DNA from 3 places in the Endozoicomonas sp. Mp262 genome. Region 1 is predicted to be linked to each of the others. Evidence: predicted binding sites of a transcription regulator. Region 1 holds the regulator's gene; each other region holds the start of a gene.
What was found. Region 1 encodes LexA, which represses DNA repair genes until DNA is damaged. Its sites were predicted from a motif close to TACTGTNTANNTANACAGTA; they were not measured.
Positions count from the first base shown of each region.

Region 2: the regulator LexA is predicted to act here: its motif matches at 3,247-3,266, upstream of ruvA (Holliday junction branch migration protein RuvA).
Region 3: the regulator LexA is predicted to act here: its motif matches at 3,040-3,059, upstream of MJ595_RS09460 (TIGR01212 family radical SAM protein).

Region 1 covers NZ_CP092489.1:4,065,713-4,071,478, reverse strand. Annotated here, with positions in the region: gene topA (type I DNA topoisomerase) at 1-1,568, shown strand, start outside; gene MJ595_RS17840 (hypothetical protein) at 1,673-2,158, shown strand; gene MJ595_RS17835 (hypothetical protein) at 2,325-2,564, shown strand; gene lexA (transcriptional repressor LexA) at 2,702-3,292, opposite strand; partial or broken gene MJ595_RS17825 (TetR family transcriptional regulator) at 3,426-4,046, shown strand; gene MJ595_RS17820 (L,D-transpeptidase) at 4,092-4,574, shown strand; gene MJ595_RS17815 (SpoIIE family protein phosphatase) at 4,864-5,766, shown strand, end outside.
Region 2 covers NZ_CP092489.1:4,830,901-4,836,666, forward strand. Annotated here, with positions in the region: gene MJ595_RS21550 (hypothetical protein) at 1-245, opposite strand, end outside; gene ruvB (Holliday junction branch migration DNA helicase RuvB) at 401-1,408, opposite strand; gene rarD (EamA family transporter RarD) at 1,678-2,571, shown strand; gene ruvA (Holliday junction branch migration protein RuvA) at 2,625-3,233, opposite strand; gene MJ595_RS21570 (carboxymuconolactone decarboxylase family protein) at 3,578-4,117, shown strand; gene ruvC (crossover junction endodeoxyribonuclease RuvC) at 4,110-4,631, opposite strand; gene MJ595_RS21580 (YebC/PmpR family DNA-binding transcriptional regulator) at 5,041-5,766, opposite strand, start outside.
Region 3 covers NZ_CP092489.1:2,132,915-2,138,680, reverse strand. Annotated here, with positions in the region: one part of gene MJ595_RS09475 (IS3 family transposase) at 1-581, opposite strand, end outside; one part of gene MJ595_RS09475 (IS3 family transposase) at 581-851, opposite strand; gene MJ595_RS09470 (hypothetical protein) at 905-1,267, opposite strand; gene MJ595_RS09465 (GNAT family N-acetyltransferase) at 1,435-2,001, opposite strand; gene MJ595_RS09460 (TIGR01212 family radical SAM protein) at 2,032-2,940, opposite strand; gene MJ595_RS09455 (hypothetical protein) at 3,086-3,388, opposite strand; gene MJ595_RS09450 (hypothetical protein) at 3,515-3,796, shown strand; gene MJ595_RS09445 (DUF1631 domain-containing protein) at 3,989-5,737, shown strand.

The DNA of each region.
Region 1 (5,766 bases):
CTGCCACAGTGTACTCCAGTAAAGAGGGGGCTCAGGAGGCGCATGAGGCTATACGACCCTCCAATGTTAAACTGCTGCCCGCAGATATCTCGGCTGTGGAGCGGGATACTGAACGACTTTATGATCTGATTTGGCGTCAATTTGTCGCCTGTCAGATGACGCCGGCAGAATACCTGAGCACTACCCTGACCATCAATGTTGATGATTATCAGTTGAGAGCAAAAGGCAGAACCCTTAAGTTTGATGGTTATACCCGGGTGATGACGCCTATTTCAAGAAAAGGCGATGACACCATTCTGCCTGATTTGTCTATGGGTGATAGCCTATCTTTGAACGCGCTTGATCCCAGGCAGTTGTTTACCCGTCCTCCGGCTCGCTTCAGTGAGGCAGCCCTGGTTAAGGAGTTGGAAAAGTGTGGTATTGGTAGGCCCTCCACCTACGCCTCAATCATTTCTACCATTCAGGATCGTGGCTATGTTTCTGTGAAGAACCGTCGTTTTTATGCCGAAAAGATGGGGGATATTGTCACTGACAGACTGGTGGAGTCCTTTAATGATCTGATGGATTTCAATTTTACGGCCAAGATGGAAGAGGCACTGGATGCTATTGCAGAAGGCCGGACCAACTGGAAAACGGTACTGAATGAGTTTTATGCTGATTTCAGTACCCGGCTTGAGCAGGCAGAGTCTGACACCCATGGCATGCGGGCCAATGAACCTTCGCCTACGGATATAAAATGCCCGACCTGTGGCAGGGACATGATGATCAGGACTGCCAGTACTGGCGTATTTCTGGGCTGTTCCGGTTATGCCTTGCCACCAAAGGAACGCTGTAAAACAACCATTAACCTGGTTCCCGGAGAGGAAATCGAGAGTGATGATGAGTTTGTGGAGGTGAATGAACTCAGGGCTATGCATCGCTGTCCGAAATGCTCAACCGCGATGGAAAGCTATCTGATTGATGAACAGCGTAAGCTGCATATCTGCGGAAATAACCCTGACTGTCCGGGCTATGAAGTGGAGGAAGGGCAGTTCAAGCTCAAGGGTTATGACGGGCCGGTTCTGGAATGTGATAAGTGTGGCTCTGAAATGCAGTTGAAAACCGGGCGCTTCGGAAAATACTTTGGTTGTACTGACTCAGAGTGTAAAAATACCCGTAAGCTGCTTAAAAATGGTGAGCCTGCTCCTCCCAAGATGGATCCGGTGCCCATGCCTGAGCTGAAGTGCGTTAAGGTTGAAGACCACTATATCCTCCGCGATGGTGCCTCAGGGTTGTTTTTGGCGGCCAGTCAATTCCCTAAAAACAGAGAGACCCGGGCGCCTCTGGTTTCTGAACTACTCCCCCATCAGGCAGAAATTGACAGTAAATACAATTATCTCCTGGATGCACCAAGAGCAGACCCTGAAGGTAATCCTGCCGTTATTCGTTTTAGCCGTAAAACCAAGCAGCAATATGTAATGAGTGAGGTTGATGGCAAGGCCACTGGATGGAGTGCCACCTTTGAGGAAGGGCGGTGGCTGGAGAAAAACACCAAGAAGAAAAGCAAGGCTGCTTCCAAGAAAGCGTAACCGGTAATGTGTCGAAATGCCCTTTTCCTGGCTTATCTCACTGCTGACTGGATAGTCAGTAGCCGAGATAAGCGGGAATCGGGTCAGGCTATGGGGATTTAGCTATGTCAGGCCAGTGGCAACGGGTCACCAATAAAATGCTGTATCATGCCAGAACCTATCTGAAGGCATGGGAGGCCAGTGAGGGTGGTGAGGTTCAGGTTTTTCGTGAGGCCAGTATTATCAGTCTGGCTACGGCTTACCGGTCCTTATTGGCAGAAGTGCTTGAAAGTTACCAGGTGAATGTCAAGGTGCTACCTTTTGATTTGAATGAGGCTGTGTCACTGGTTCAGGAGAGTGGCCAGCATTCGTCAGAGCTTGACTATATCAGGCAGCTTGAGCATCAATCCGGCTTTTTACAGCTCATTAATTCCGCTGATGAGAATAGTGCACTGCGTCAGGCCATGGTGCCCTCTACGGCCAAAACCAGCGAAATATTCCTGAAGGATTTAACGCCGGATGTGCTACCTGCTGGTGAAAGTGCCCGGGATGTTATGGATTCTCTGTCTGAACTGGTGGCTTATGCCAGAAATTATAGTTTTGAATGGTAATACCCGGCAGTCGTTGGGGGGGCAAAGGGAATAACCGCTCTTGCTTTTCTCACGCCCCGATCTTTGAACCACTGACTGATTTTCCGCAATAGACGGCTTTCTTGAAAGAATGCAAACCTTCCTGCACAATGCGACCCAATGTTATAAATCAGTAGGTTATGTTGTTATGGCGGCTGCATTTTTGGAGATTGTTGAGTTATCTGATGGTGAAATCGTTCTGAGACGGAGTGATGATGAAGAGCCGCTTCTGACGTTAACGTTTTCTGAAGAAGCAAAATCCTTCCTGCAAGGCGCCCACCTTGAAGTGGCTAAAGTGATGTTTGATGCAGGGATCAATGAGGTGAGCCGTCAGGGAGAATCTCAGGGTAACGTGGCAGAGGTTCCTGAAAAAAGGGTATTGCACTGAGCTTGACAATATCCTTATCTCTTCTGCGGGACTGAATTAAGTGTCCGGCAAGCCTTGGTGGGTATTTGGCTTTCCGGGACTTAATGGCTTATGGGAAATGCTGTTTCCTGAGCATAGAAGTCAATAGCCCTCTTGTTTTAATTTCGAATGACTCCGACGCTCAGTCCTTCAATGGCAAACTGACTTTCATTGGAATCAATTTCAAGTGTTTCGAATTCATTGTTTTCAGGGTGGAGATAGACTTTGTTTTTCCTCTTTTCAAAGCGCTTGACCGTGACTTCATTATCAATTCTTGCCACGACAATTTGGCCATTGCGCGCTTCATGGGTTTTATGAACTGCTAACAAGTCGCCATCAAGTATTCCGACATCTTTCATGCTCATGCCTTTAACACGGAGCAGAAAATCCGCTTTTGGAGAAAAAAAAGCCGGATTGAGTAATAAGTGACTTTCAATATGTTCTTCAGCCAATACCGGGCTGCCTGCAGCGACCTGGCCAATAATCGGAAGCCCGGAAGGTAAGGACGGAATTCTGATACCCCGTGATGTTCCCGGACTTATTTCAATGGCACCTTTACGGGCCAGTGCCCGAAGATGCTCTTCAGCAGCATTGGGGGAGCGGAAGCCCAGGATTTTGGCTATTTCAGCACGGGTTGGTGGAAATCCGGTATCTTCAATATGGCTTTTTATCAGCGACAGGATTTCAGACTGGCGTCTAGTGAGTTTGATCATGATACTCTGTGTTTTTATACAGTTACTGTGATTATATCCAGTATTTGTAGGGATTCAAGCGATCTTGACACAGACAGGTTTCAAACTTATGTTTTAAACATTTGTTTGGGTCATTGGTCATTTTGAACGCATGTCACACTCGTTAACAGTAGAGCGGATTCTGGACGCGGCGGAACTACTTTTTGCTGAACAGGGATTTTCGGAAACATCATTACGATCAATTACCAGCAAGGCTAATGTTAACCTTGCTGCAGTGAATTACCATTTTGGCTCAAAAAAAGCGTTGATTCAGGCGGTATTCTCCCGTTATCTGGATCCCTTTGCGGAGAACATGGCCAAGGCGCTGGATGATTTCGGTGGGACGGGCAGGGATTCTGACCTGGAAGCGGCATTGCATCTGCTGGTGGATCAGATTATGGCTGTTGAACCTCGAAGTGGCGATGACCTTTCGGTCTTTATGCGTTTAATAGGTCTGGCATACAGTGAAGCCCAGGGGCATCTTAAGCGGTATCTTAACGAAGCCTATGGTGATGTTTTCCAGCGCTATTTCAAACTGTTGGTGGGAATGTGCCCTCACCTTCTTGCCGGCGATATGTTCTGGCGGGTTAATTTTATTTTGGGATCAACGGTTTTTACCATGTCCGGAGCCAATGCCCTCAGGGCTATCGCACAAAGTGATTATGGTATGAATGATGACCTTGAAGCCATTCTTCGAAAAATGGTGCCGTTTATGGCAGCGGGACTCAGGGCCCATACCTGATTGATTCCTGCATAACAGGGTGCCATAGGAGAGCCTGTGTTTATTTCGGTTAATATATCGCAACAGCAATTGCACTTGCATGGGGACGATGGCCGGATGATCAGTTACCCGGTATCCACGGGATTAAATGGTGTAGGTCAGCAGGAAGGCAGTGGACAGACTCCCCTTGGAAAGCATGTTATCAGGGCGAAAATTGGCAGGGGTGCACCGGAGTGTGCGGTGTTTGTCGGTCGCAGGTGGACCGGTGAGATTTATTCACCGGAACTGGCTATCCTTCAACCTGAACGAAAAGACTGGATATTGACACGTATCCTATGGTTAAGCGGCAAAGAGGTGGGTGTTAATCGTCTCGGGTCAGTGGACAGTATGCGGCGGTATATTTATATTCATGGCACCCCGGATAGTTCTCCCATGGGCAGGCCGGAATCAAAGGGCTGCATTCGCATGCGCAATAAGGATGTGATTGATTTGTTTGAGCAGGTAGCTGTAGGAACTCTCATCGATATTGTTTCCGGCTGAAAATAAGTATTTATTGTGATTTTACAATGGGATATTTATATAAATTAAAAATCGGTTGGAGTGGTTATTGACGGTGATATCCAAAATCTATGTTATCTCTGTAAGGCCGCGATGTTCATATTATTAAACGAGCAAGAAGCCGTGGCAGGACTCTTCAGGAATGGTTGAGTGAAATAGTTGACCCGATTACCCTGGTAGAGATAAGGGTGCATAAATAGTGTGACCAGCTATATTCAATCTTATAGGTAAACAATAAATCTGCCCCATGGATGGAATAATCTAGTCCGCTATGAACATACTTATCGTTGAAGACGCCAGAGATCAACGCTTGATGCTATCGGTGATTCTAAAAAAGAAAGGGCACCAGGTTCTCGAAGCTGAAGATGGTGTTCAAGCTTTGGAAGTGTTAAAAGCTCACCCTGAAGTGCGAATTGTGATCAGTGACTGGATGATGCCGGAAATGGATGGTATTCAGCTATGCCAGTCTATCCGTGAAAATGATTTTGGGCGTTATCTTTATTTTATTTTGCTAACCGGGAAAACTGAAAGTAAAGCAGTTGTAGAGGGTATTAATAAGGGTGCTGATGACTTCTTAAGCAAGCCGGTCAATTTTGATGAACTCGATGCCCGTTTAAAGGCCGGTATTCGCATTATTGAACTGGAGCGTGCGCTGGAAGAAAAAAATAAAGAGTTGTCCGGCGCTATTACCACTATAGAGAAAGACCTTGAGTCTGCGGCCAAAACGCAGGAGGGGCTATTAACCCAACCGGCTAAAATAAAAGACGCTGCATTTGACTGGTTTTTCAAGCCAAGTAAACATCTGGGCGGTGATATGTTTGGTTACCAGGCCCTTGATGATGAACATATTTATTTTTATCAGCTGGATGTTGCCGGTCATGGTATTCCTTCCGCCCTGTTTTCATTCACACTGAACAATATTCTGTCGGAAACAGGGAATGGCTCACTGCACCGAAGAAAGATTGAGGGTTCCTCCGGGTATCAGCTGGCAACGCCAGGTCAGGTGCTGGCGAGCTTGAATGACCGGTTTCAGACAACTGCCGAAAATATGCTTTATTTTACTATTGCTTATGGCATTCTAAATAATAAAACCGGTGATGTGGTGCTTTCCCAGGCGGGCCACCCCAGGCCGCTGTGGGTTAAGCAGGCCAGCCGTATAGTGGAGCCTGTTGAA
Region 2 (5,766 bases), 770 kb from region 1:
TCGGCCTGTTGAGAGGATTGAGCCATGCCCACCCCTAACTCATAACAACGTCCCGTATAATAGATATCAAGGGGCAAAAGTGCACCGGTGGACAGCAGCTTCTGGCACGAAAGCTCATTAATGACAAAACTGGAGCTACCCAGAGAGTTCACCGGTTCTCTATCCACCATCACGGAATGACACCCCGTTAGCAATAGAGTAAGAGCCAGCCAGATATATTTTCGAAGTAATAAATGTATCAGCATAAACATAACCCCTTAACCAGTATCTAACTATAGACTAGAGTAGGCGGTTGGTAGCTGGCAGTTGGCAGGGAACGGTGTGAAATCCTATTCCCTATTCTCCCGATGGTTACATTAGTGCATGGTTCTACCCGGCTTCAGATGCTCCGGCTCATGCTTTATTTCTGCTGATAATTAAGACCAAAGTGCGAATAAGCGGAACGGGTCACCACCCTACCCCGGGGAGTCCTCTGCATATAGCCTTGCTGAATGAGGTAAGGCTCCAGTACATCTTCAATGGTATCCCGCTCTTCACTGATGGCTGCGGCAATACTGTCAACGCCCACAGGACCGCCATCAAATCTTTCAATCATCGCCAACAGTAAACGGCGATCCATACTATCAAAGCCTTTGCGATCCACATCCAGCATATTCAAGGCTGCATCAGCCACATCCTGCGAAATACTGCCTGAACATTTTACTTCTGCATAATCCCGAACACGTCTTAATAACCGGTTGGCAATGCGGGGGGTTCCCCTGGAGCGTCGTGCCACTTCCCGGGCACCAGGCTCATCAATATCAACGCCTAAAATACGCGCGGAGCGTATAACAATGGTGGTGAGGTCTTCAACACTATAAAACTCAAGCCGCTGAACAATGCCAAAACGATCCCTTAATGGCGAGGTTAACAGGCCTGCACGGGTGGTTGCCCCCACCAGGGTAAAGGGGGGCAAATCCAGCTTAATGGAGCGGGCAGCGGGTCCTTCACCAATCATAATATCCAGTTGATAGTCTTCCATCGCCGGATAAAGCACTTCTTCTACCACGGCACTCAACCGGTGGATTTCATCAATAAACAGAATATCGTTAGGTTCAAGGTTTGTTAGCAGTGCCGCCAGGTCACCGGCTTTCTCAAGCACTGGCCCTGAGGTTGTCCGGATATTGCTGCCCATTTCATTGGCGAGAATATGGGACAGTGTTGTCTTACCCAAACCCGGAGGGCCAAAAATCAGGGTATGATCCAAGGCTTCACCCCTATTGCGGGCAGCCTTGATGAAAATTTCCATTTGCTCACGGACACTGGGCTGGCCAATATAGTCCGAAAGACTGACCGGACGAATAGCCCGATCCTGGACATCTTCTACCGGCCTCTCCTGGGCCGAAATTAGTCGATCTGCTTCTATCATAGGAAAGCCTGTTTCATGAAGAGTCCAGACTACCATTTAACGGAAGAGAGCCCTAAATATTTTAATAAAATAGTTGTTCTGGCTTGCTGAGAAAAGAGCAGCATAAGGCCATACGCACCATTGACTATAAGCCAATGACCAATAAACCAAATCTATCATTTAAACTCATTTGACAAGCGAAGAAATTAGCCTACTATCCTAGGGTTTTCCATTCACAGGCAAGCAACATCACTGCTTGTACAAAAAGGTTTCAACCACAAAAAAGTGTCATGACGCAGTCTTCTTTGGCATCCGGACTGGCTTATTCTGTGTCCGCCTCATTATTATTTGGAATAACTCCCTGGTATCTCCAGTTTTTAACGCCACTGGATGGTAACACCCTGCTTTGGAATAGAATCATCTTTTCTGCATTGTTTGGATTCATTGCGCTGATGATGACGAAGCAGTGGGCACAATTCCGTCATATTTTCTCAACCCCACGCTACCTGTTAGCTTCCATAACAGGCACTATTATCATGGTGATACAGTGGTGGCTGTTCGTTTGGGCTCCGGTTAACAATCACACCACAGAACTCTCCCTGGGTTACTTCCTACTACCTTTGACCCTGGCTCTCACAGGCAGGCTCTTATATAAGGAAAAACTCAGCTCATTGCAGCAGGCAGCGATCGTCTTTGCCTGTGTTGGTGTCATCCATGAAATTATTCAACAGGGTGAATGGCCCTGGATCGCCATAACCGTTGCGGGCCTATATCCCATTTACTTTATCCTGAAACGCTATACCGGCATTGGCACCGTACCCGGTTTTCTCTTCGAATGCCTGCTGTTTTCACCCATCGCTATTTTTATGCTGGCCTCGGATTCAGATTTCCTCAGCCTGATTTCCAGCAGGCCGGATTTTTGGCTGCTTTTACCCGGCCTTGGTTTTTTATGCAGCATTTCCTTCTTTCTATACATTGCTGCCTCCCGGGCTTTGCCTGTCAGCCTTTTTGGCTTACTCACCTACCTCGAACCGACGATTATCTTTGTGGTGGCCATTGCTATCTTAAAAGAACCCTTCAGCGGTTCACAGTGGATTACCTATGGATTGATTAGTATTGCTGCGGGATTGGTGAGTCTTGATTCAATAAAGCTCTTGAAGCAAAAGGCTGCACTTCAGTATTGATATCCTAGAATTGATGGGGAATAGCATAAGCAGTCTATTCCCTGTGACCAACATTAAATCATACTTTTCAGGGACTGCCTGATCAGTTCCTCACTGGTAATGCCATCACTGTATATTTTGCCCACCACCTTACTGGCCTGTTGTGGCTTATAACCCAGGGTAATCAATGCAGATACGGCTTCCTGTTCCACATCTGCCGAAACAGTACCCACAGGTTCCATACCCAAAGGTGTACCATCCAGCAGTGGGGCCGGTGCCCAGTTATCCAGCTTATCGCGCATTTCTACAATCAAACGCTCCGCCGTTTTCTTTCCGACACCGGGAAGTTTGACCAGGGTGGCGCTGTCGTTTTCATGGACACAACGAACAAATGCTTCGCCCTCGATTCCCGACAGAATAGTCAGTGCCAGCTTTGGCCCCACACCATTCACCTTAATCAGTGTCCTGAATAACTCCCTTTCGTTCCTGTTGGTAAACCCATACAGCAGCTGGGCATCCTCACGAACAACAAAGTGTGTGTATAAAGTCACTTCAGCACCGGCATCAGGCAGTTTATAAAAAACTGACATGGGCGCTTCCACTTCATAGCCTATTCCAGCAACGTCCACCAGCAGCCCCGGTGGATACTTTTCAATTAAGATGCCCTTAATTCTTCCAATCATGCCAATTCCAGTTTCCTGATTATTACGACAGTTATCCTCTCGCTCCCAGCGTCCCAAGTATCTCGCAAAACATAATGCGGCATGCACAAAGCAGGCTTGTTGCTGTTTTTTTAACCACGGAGGCACAAAGGCACGTTTTTTTATTTTCAAACAATAAATCTCTGTGCCTTTGTGCCTCCGTGGTTAATCAAAATATCTTTCGCGACACCCTGGGAGCGAGCCTAAATCACTACAGCCCCTAACACCCTTGTCAGTACCCCTAACTATGCTTCCAGTTCGGGAACTGAATCCCTAAACCATACTCTAATTCATCCTGAAAACACTTATACCTTTCAGCGTACAGCATGTATAACTTAAGACTATTTCTGAGCTCACTATGGAAGTACCTGGCGGCTGCGGAACTGGCCAGTGACTACCATCCCCACGGGGATAGTAAGCAATACCGTCACACCCTCAAAAAACCCCTGGCCAGCATGCAGGCTATACTGGACCGGCATCATCAAGTCAGGCCCCGGCTCGATAAACCCGCAAAAAGCTTTGCCCAATACGTCCGGGGATACAGCAGCCTTCCCTTAAATGACAGGGCACTGGTTGCCTTGCGCAGCGCTTACCTCAATAAAGCACACTATCTTTTGCCCGGGATTGTTGCCGCTGCCCTGGATCACGGGTTAACGCCAAGTGATATCAAGCTTATTGCCAATGGCCGCTTTGCTCCGGGCTGGAGTCATAAGGAACAGTTACTGATTCAAGTAACCGACGACCTCTATCGAAAGCAGAAAATAGAGCTGCGAACCTGGAAAAGGCTATGCCACTTTTACAGCCCCGATCAGATACTGGACATCGTATTGAGCGCTGCGGCCTTCCATTTGTGCTCTCTTACCTAATAAAACGACGGTTACGCCGCCCCGTGGCGCCAGCCATCCTCACCATACTGGCCCGTGTATGTGCATGACAAAGTGCCACAGCCAAGGCGTCCGCAGCATCGGCCTGGGGGGTATCATCCAGGCCAAGGATGGATTTAACCATATGCTGCACCTGAAATTTATCAGCCGAACCTTTGCCCACAACGGCTAATTTAACCTGTCTTGCAGAATACTCCTCAATTTCCAGGCCATGATTCACCGCAGCAACAATAGCAGCTCCCCTGGCCTGCCCAAGCTTCAAGGCAGAGTCAGCATTCTTTGACATAAAAACCTGCTCTACGCCGATACTCCGGGGGCAGTACTGTTCGACAACCGTTGATATGCCCTCATATATTTTCTGTAAACGCTCGGGCAGAGCCGCATCCTTAATACGAATACAACCGGAAGCAATATAGGTGCAACGGGAACCCAGCTCCTCTATCACGCCATAACCCGTAATCCTGGACCCCGGGTCTATGCCCATAAGAATGGCCATCCAATACTCCAGATTCCTCCCATATTTACTCTAAGAGGCTGTTTGAAATTAAATAGACGTAAAAAACCAATCTATAGAATACTGTAGGTGCATACAAAATTACAAAGACCTCACAGGGCATTACCAAAGTAACCTAGGAACACCGCAGAAGTGGGTATAAGCTGTTTTGTGATAAGCGGAAGGTTGGTTACACAATGAGTGAAAATATTCGGGTGCTGGTTACATTAACATCCATCATTACTCTTTTTTTTATGGTAGCAGTCACCATAAATCTCTGAATCCAGATAAAAAGTAAGGGCCAGTTAAATCAAGGACAGGATTTAATTAAAAAACACTCAGTAGCAGCAAAACACGGTGAGCCTGGCAAGAGCAGCGAACCACTCCTGCCATCAATCCGCTTAAACCGGAATCAACCCAGCTGTTCCATCACCTCTGCCGGAATATCTGCATTGGTATAGACATTCTGGACATCATCAAGGTCTTCCAGACGATCCACCAGCTTCATGACTTTTTCAGCACCTGCCAGATCCAGCTCAGTCTGGGTGGCAGCAATCATTGCTACCTCACCACCGGCAGGTTTCAGGCCCGCAGCCTCCAGGGCTTCCTTCACAGAAATAAAATCGGTCCACTCGGTAATGACTTCAATGGAGCCATCATCGTTAGCAACAACATCTTCAGCACCTGCTTCCAGGGCTGCTTCCATCACTGCGTCTTCGTCAGTACCTTCTTCGAAGTAAATCTGGCCTTTCTTGCTAAACAGGTAAGCAACAGAACCATCAGTACCCAGATTACCCCCATGCTTTGAGAAAGCATGGCGTACTTCTGCCACGGTCCGGTTACGGTTATCAGTCAGGCACTCCACCAATACCGCAATACCCCCACTGCCATAACCCTCGTAGATTACCGCTTCCATGTTGGTATCTTCACCACCACCGGCACCCCGGGCGATAGCACGATTAATGGTGTCGCGGGTCATATTAGCGCCCAGCGCCTTATCAACCACTGCACGCAGACTGGGATTATCATCAACATTAGGACCACCCTGTTTGGCTGCAACCACCAACTCCCGGATAATCTTGGTGAAAATTTTCCCCCGCTTGGCATCCTGCGCTGCTTTACGGTGTTTAATATTGGC
Region 3 (5,766 bases), 1.9 Mb from region 1:
TTCTGTTGGCCTCCGCTTCCACATAGCCATCACAAGGGAGTCAGTGACCAGTGATGCCGTCATGCGATCTCTCATAGACCAGCCAACCACAGCCCTCGAATGCAAATCAATGAATACGGACAAGTACAGCCAGCCCTCCCGGGTACGAATATAGGTAATGTCTCCCGCGTAAGCCTCATTGGGCTGCTCCCGTTTGAAATTGCGGTTCAGCAGATTCTCGGCCACCGGCTTGTTATGGCGGGAGTCTGTTGTTGCCTTGAACTTGCGCTTTGTTTTGCAAACAATGCCTTCCTCCTTCATTAGGCGACTGATTCGTTGACGGCTAACGTTTTTACCCTGATCAGCAAGATCGTCTTTTATACGGCGCTCACCATAACGCTGGCGGTGTTTTTCATGTATCACGCGGATATCTGCCTTCAATGCACGGTCTTCCTGACTTCGGTTCGATTCTGGACGAGAGCACCAGTCATAAAAGCCTGTGGTCGATACAGACATAACCCGACACATGGCAGTAATACTGAAGCGCTCCTGGTTGTCCTTAATGAACTGAAATTTCAGAGACTTTCTCTTGCAAAGAAGGCTGCCGCCTTTTTTAAAATAGCATGCTCCTCTTTGAGTATTTTCAGCTCTTTACGCAAACGTTTCACTTCATCATACACATGCTCATCATTTTTCCTGGGCTGATTAGCCACCTTATGGCGGTGGTACTTTGTTATCCAGGTATGCAGGGTATTCGCATTAACCCCAAGCTCCTGAGCAGTTTCAGTCACTGGCTTATCTGATTCAACTGCCAGCTTCACAGCAGATTCCTTGAACTCAGCAGTGTAATTTTTTACTTTCTTTTCCGACATGCTTCACACCTTAGTAGGGTTTCAAGATTACCCTTGTTTGTGTGTCCGGAAAACTATAACCACTTCACTAAAAAGCTGGCAGTTTCTCCGGCCACTTTTTTTGCGCTATTTTTTATGTGTTCTGCTTTAATTAAGGCTTCAGCATCATCAAAATACTGACTGCTTAACTGATAACTACCCTGAGTCCTCAACACAGCTCCTGCCTGCAGAGACCACAGTAAATCAGTTGCATTACCGGTATCAGGGTCTGGCGTTGTGTGCTCCACAGCATAGCTGGAAGCCTGATAGATATCACCGCGCTGGAGCTGTCCTTCAAAATCACCAAACTGCTGATCCTGTGTGATCGTGCTACATCCGGTAACCAGGGTGACCATCATCAACACAGAAAATGGCTTTAGAAATCGTGTGACGCGCATAGAGTTCAGATAATAGATGTTCAGAGTCGTACGCAGGAAACTGGCAGATTTTACCCTGAAAGCATAACCCATCATTAATAGTTAAAAGGCAGGAATTATAAGTGAGTTATTTAAACAGAAACTTACTGATTTCTACGTGAATAAGCAGGTACTTTGAGGCTATCCCTTTAGATATCCCTTACCAGCGCATAAACCAGATGGTCATAAAATTGCCCATCCTTGTAGATATTGTTACGGAATACACCTTCAAGGTTATAGCCACAGCGTTCCAGTACCTTACATGACCCATAGTTATGCTTAACAACATCTGCAAATAACCGCACAACATCAAACTTTTCAAAAGCATAATGACCAATAGTCTCAACGGCCTTTGACATCACTCCTTTTCCCCAGTGTTCCTGAGACAGCCAATAGCCAATTTCAGCGGTGTATCGATGTACATCCGTCTGTATAACAAAGCCTATTTCACCCACGGCTTCATCATTACAGGCGATGATAAATCGAGTGTCTGACTCATGCTCTTTAACATGCCGAATCCACACTCGCGCATGTTCAATGGTATAAGGGTTGGGGAAGCTATCCCTGAGCGTTCTGGCCACTTCTACATTATTTCCGTGCTCAGCAATAGAGAGGGCATCCCCATAAAGGAAGCTTCTTAAGCAGTAACCATTCCCCAACTCAAAACGCATGATATCGCCCAGACTTTTACCATCAGGTATGTCATCGGCTAACACGCCGTTGGCTTGATATCCGGGCCTCAGGTTCTATGCCTGAGCTTCCAGCTTGTTATACAACATTCCCAGTACATCCCACTTTTTCATAACCCAGTCAGGCGACAATAAATATTGGCGCTCTCCGGAACCGGTAAGACGGTGGAATAGAAGTCCTTTAGGAGCCATTCTAATAATCCGGGCCAGGTTATCGGTGTACTCTTCCATAGTCAGTTCTTTTACTTGCCCCTGTTTCCACTCCCGCGCCAGCTGTGTGCCTTTAACAATATGCAGCGGGTGAATCTTGGCGGCATCAATGCCCAGGTCAATGACCTTTTTAAAGCTGGTTAAGGTATCTGAGGGTTTCTCACCGGGAAGTCCCATAATCAGATGGGTACAGATTTTCAGACCCAATGCCCTTGCCCGATTCACGGCATCAGCATAGTCACCAAAGCCATGGCCTCTGTTAATCCGTTCAAGGGTATTATCAAAACAGGACTGAAGACCAAGCTCTAGCCAGACTTCATAGCCCTGATCCTGATAACTTGCCAGCAGGGATAATACCGGGTCCGGAACACAGTCGGGGCGTGTACCTACAGCCAACCCAATAACAGCCGGGTCAGCCAGTGCCTCATCATAATAGGCCTTAAGCTGATCCAGCTCTCCATAGGTATTACTGTAGGATTGAAAATAGGCTATAAATTTTTTAGCCCCCGTTCTTTCGCTAACGGTCTTTTTTGCTTCCTGGATTTGCTGGGTAATATCACCCGCTTTTGTGGAGGCTGGACTAAAGGATGCGTTATTACAAAAACTGCATCCACCAATACCCTTGGTTCCATCACGGTTAGGGCAGGTAAATGCCGCATTGACAGAGATTTTATGTACTTTTTCACCATACTTTTCCCGCAAATAGCGGCCAAAAGTATTGACATGGCGAGTCAAATCCATAGCAACAATGCTCAAAAAAATCACTCAACATAACGACTGTTGCCAGTAGAACCTATACGGGGTTGTCCTGCAATACAAGGGGTTTACGCTATGCAATGCTTATGCAGGCTTTGATAGTTTATAAATATTCAGGTTCGGTACAACACTGATAGCTACTATTTTACCCTTTTTTCATTCGATCCAGGGCTTCCTGAACCACCGCCTTCGCTTGTTCCTGACAAGCCTTCATCGCCTGCGGGTCGTCATCGGGAGCTACTCGCCACTCAATGATCCGCTTAGCCAGCTTGCGAGCCATAACACCCACCAGGTCATCCAGATAGGCTTCATCCAGCATAGCCAGTGGCATAAACCGTAAATGGACCAGTAGTTGCTCCTGCTTGCCATTCTCTTTCATATGAATGGCAAAATCACCCGGATCCGTGGTGCTTTGGCTGATAGTTAACGTGAAATGTTCACCGCTCATGGCAATCCCCCGATTGTACTAATGGTTTTGTCGGCTAGGCCATACCTCTCTTTATTGGAATAACCAAAATTTCAGTCCTAAGATTAATTTAAGAGATAAATGGAATAAAAAAACAAGGACTATGCCATGTCACTGATTACAACAAAGAATGCTGAAACCGTTGATCAAGGCAACCTGGATCAAGTTCAGTCAGTCAAACCTGTTGGAGAGGTTACAGCAGCTGAAGCCGATCACTTTTCTCAGCTCATGAACAAGGAAGAACAGCCTGTAAATGAAGAAGTTAAAGATCCTAAGGATGAAATCACCCTTGAAGATTTACAGCAACAGTTCCGGGAAAGTACTTTCAGGACAGGGTTTAATAGAACCATAGAAAAAGCCAAGGAAATCGCCAAGGAGATGAAAGATTAAGGTTAGCTTCTAGCCTTATTCGTCAATAGCTTGACTAAAACTCATAAAAAAATATTTTTAGATATTTATTGTTATAATAAACACACTGCGCCCTCATTATAATAATTAGACAAGCTTGGAATTAGGATGTATTTCAAGGATGATGATCAGGTTCTGTAACTGGCATCGCCTGTTCAGGGAGCAGTGGTTTATATGGCGATTTCAAATAATGTAGTCCATCTATCAGTATCAACCCCCAACACAGATTCATCCTTTGAAAACTCCTTTCAACAACTTTTAATAAAGTTTATTCTTCCTACCCTCGATGAAGCCCTGCTAGACATACAAAACTATTTATCTTCCAGATGCGATTCAGCCACTAACAACAGTGATTTATCTCTTTTCAATGAAAACTACGCACTGTTTCAAAAAACCATGCAAAACATAAAAGACAAATATATCGATGAATTAATGATCAATACCCATTTAGCAGAAGATTCACCCAAAGACAACAATACACTGTCCTTAATGAAAAATGAGGAACTGGATAAAAAGCTTATTAATCAGATTGCAGCCCAGACACTGATTATTGATGAAGGCACCCAACTGTTGATTAATCTAAAAAACAGGCTTCCAGAAAACTGTAACCATTTCTTTTTACTAACCCCGGAGAATCTTTGCACCAGCTTTTCAAAAGCGCTTTCATCTTTGCCCCTGACTGTTGAACTGGAAGAAAAACTGTTGCTCATCCTGAGCCGGCATATCAGGGAGCCTGCTCTGGCCATGTGGGCTGAGGCTGATCAGTTACTGGAGTCAAAAGGCTATGATATTTTATCTGCTCCAGTATCCCGGTCACCATCACATAATCAACAACCAGCTGTCCCCAAGCCATTAATGGCAAACAACAACAATCTAATAGAAACATTAACCCAGGGTATTTTAGAAAAGGTAGAAAATCAGCTATCTGGTATCTCGCTATTAGCGCCAGAAAGACCTCAGACTATCAAATCAATCGATCTTGCAGGCACATTATCAACAATCCAGTTGCAGCTATTAGAGAAGCTTAACTCCATTGAGGATGTAGCTTCCTCAATCAAGGATGCACTAGAGCACAGAGGCATCAACCAGAAGCTTTCCAAACGCCACCAGGATCTGATTAGCCTGGTTGGAATGCTTTTTGAGTTTATTCTGGACCATCATGACTTAAACAATGAAGTGAGAAAGCTTATCAGCCTACTGCAAATCCCGGTTCTTAAACTTGCATTATTCGATCAGAAGTTCCTCAACCACCGCCATCATCCCGCCAGAGATCTTCTTAATGAAATGACAACTGCCGGCATGAAGTGTTCTGAAGATGCCCCCCCTGATGACCCAGTTATTTTACTCATTGAAGAAACAGTCCGGAAAATAATTGCCGAAAGTGAAGACAATCCTGAAATATTTAATGAATCCCTCATAAAGTTCCGAATAGATGTAACGGCCTGCCTCGAATCAGTTAAGGAGGAGAAAGAAGCAAGGAATAATCACCTGAATAAAACTCCAGAAACAATCATAGATCCCCCTACGGAAGAGACCAGCACTGATCACAGCGTTGATGACAGCACTGGGGAAGATGATGAAATTGAAGAAATTATACTTGAAAGTGAGTCCAGCCCTGGCAACCTCTTTTCTGGCAGCCATTCACAGGGTCGCAGTTCATTTCAGCCAATCCCTAACCTCCACATTGGTGACTGGGTTGAGTTTATTGGCATTTCAGAAAAACGCCTTCGCTGTCAACTGGATAGTATTGATGAGCACCATAACCGATATATTTTCACAAATCGCTCCGGAATGAAGGTCACTGAAAAAAATGGGAACTCACTTAAGAAAGAAATCAATAAAGGTACTGCAAAAATAATTGACCACACCCCACTTTTTGATAAAGCGTTACAAACAGTCATGAGTAAGTTTTTAAATTTCTAGCTATAAAAATATAACACCTAAAATCTCCA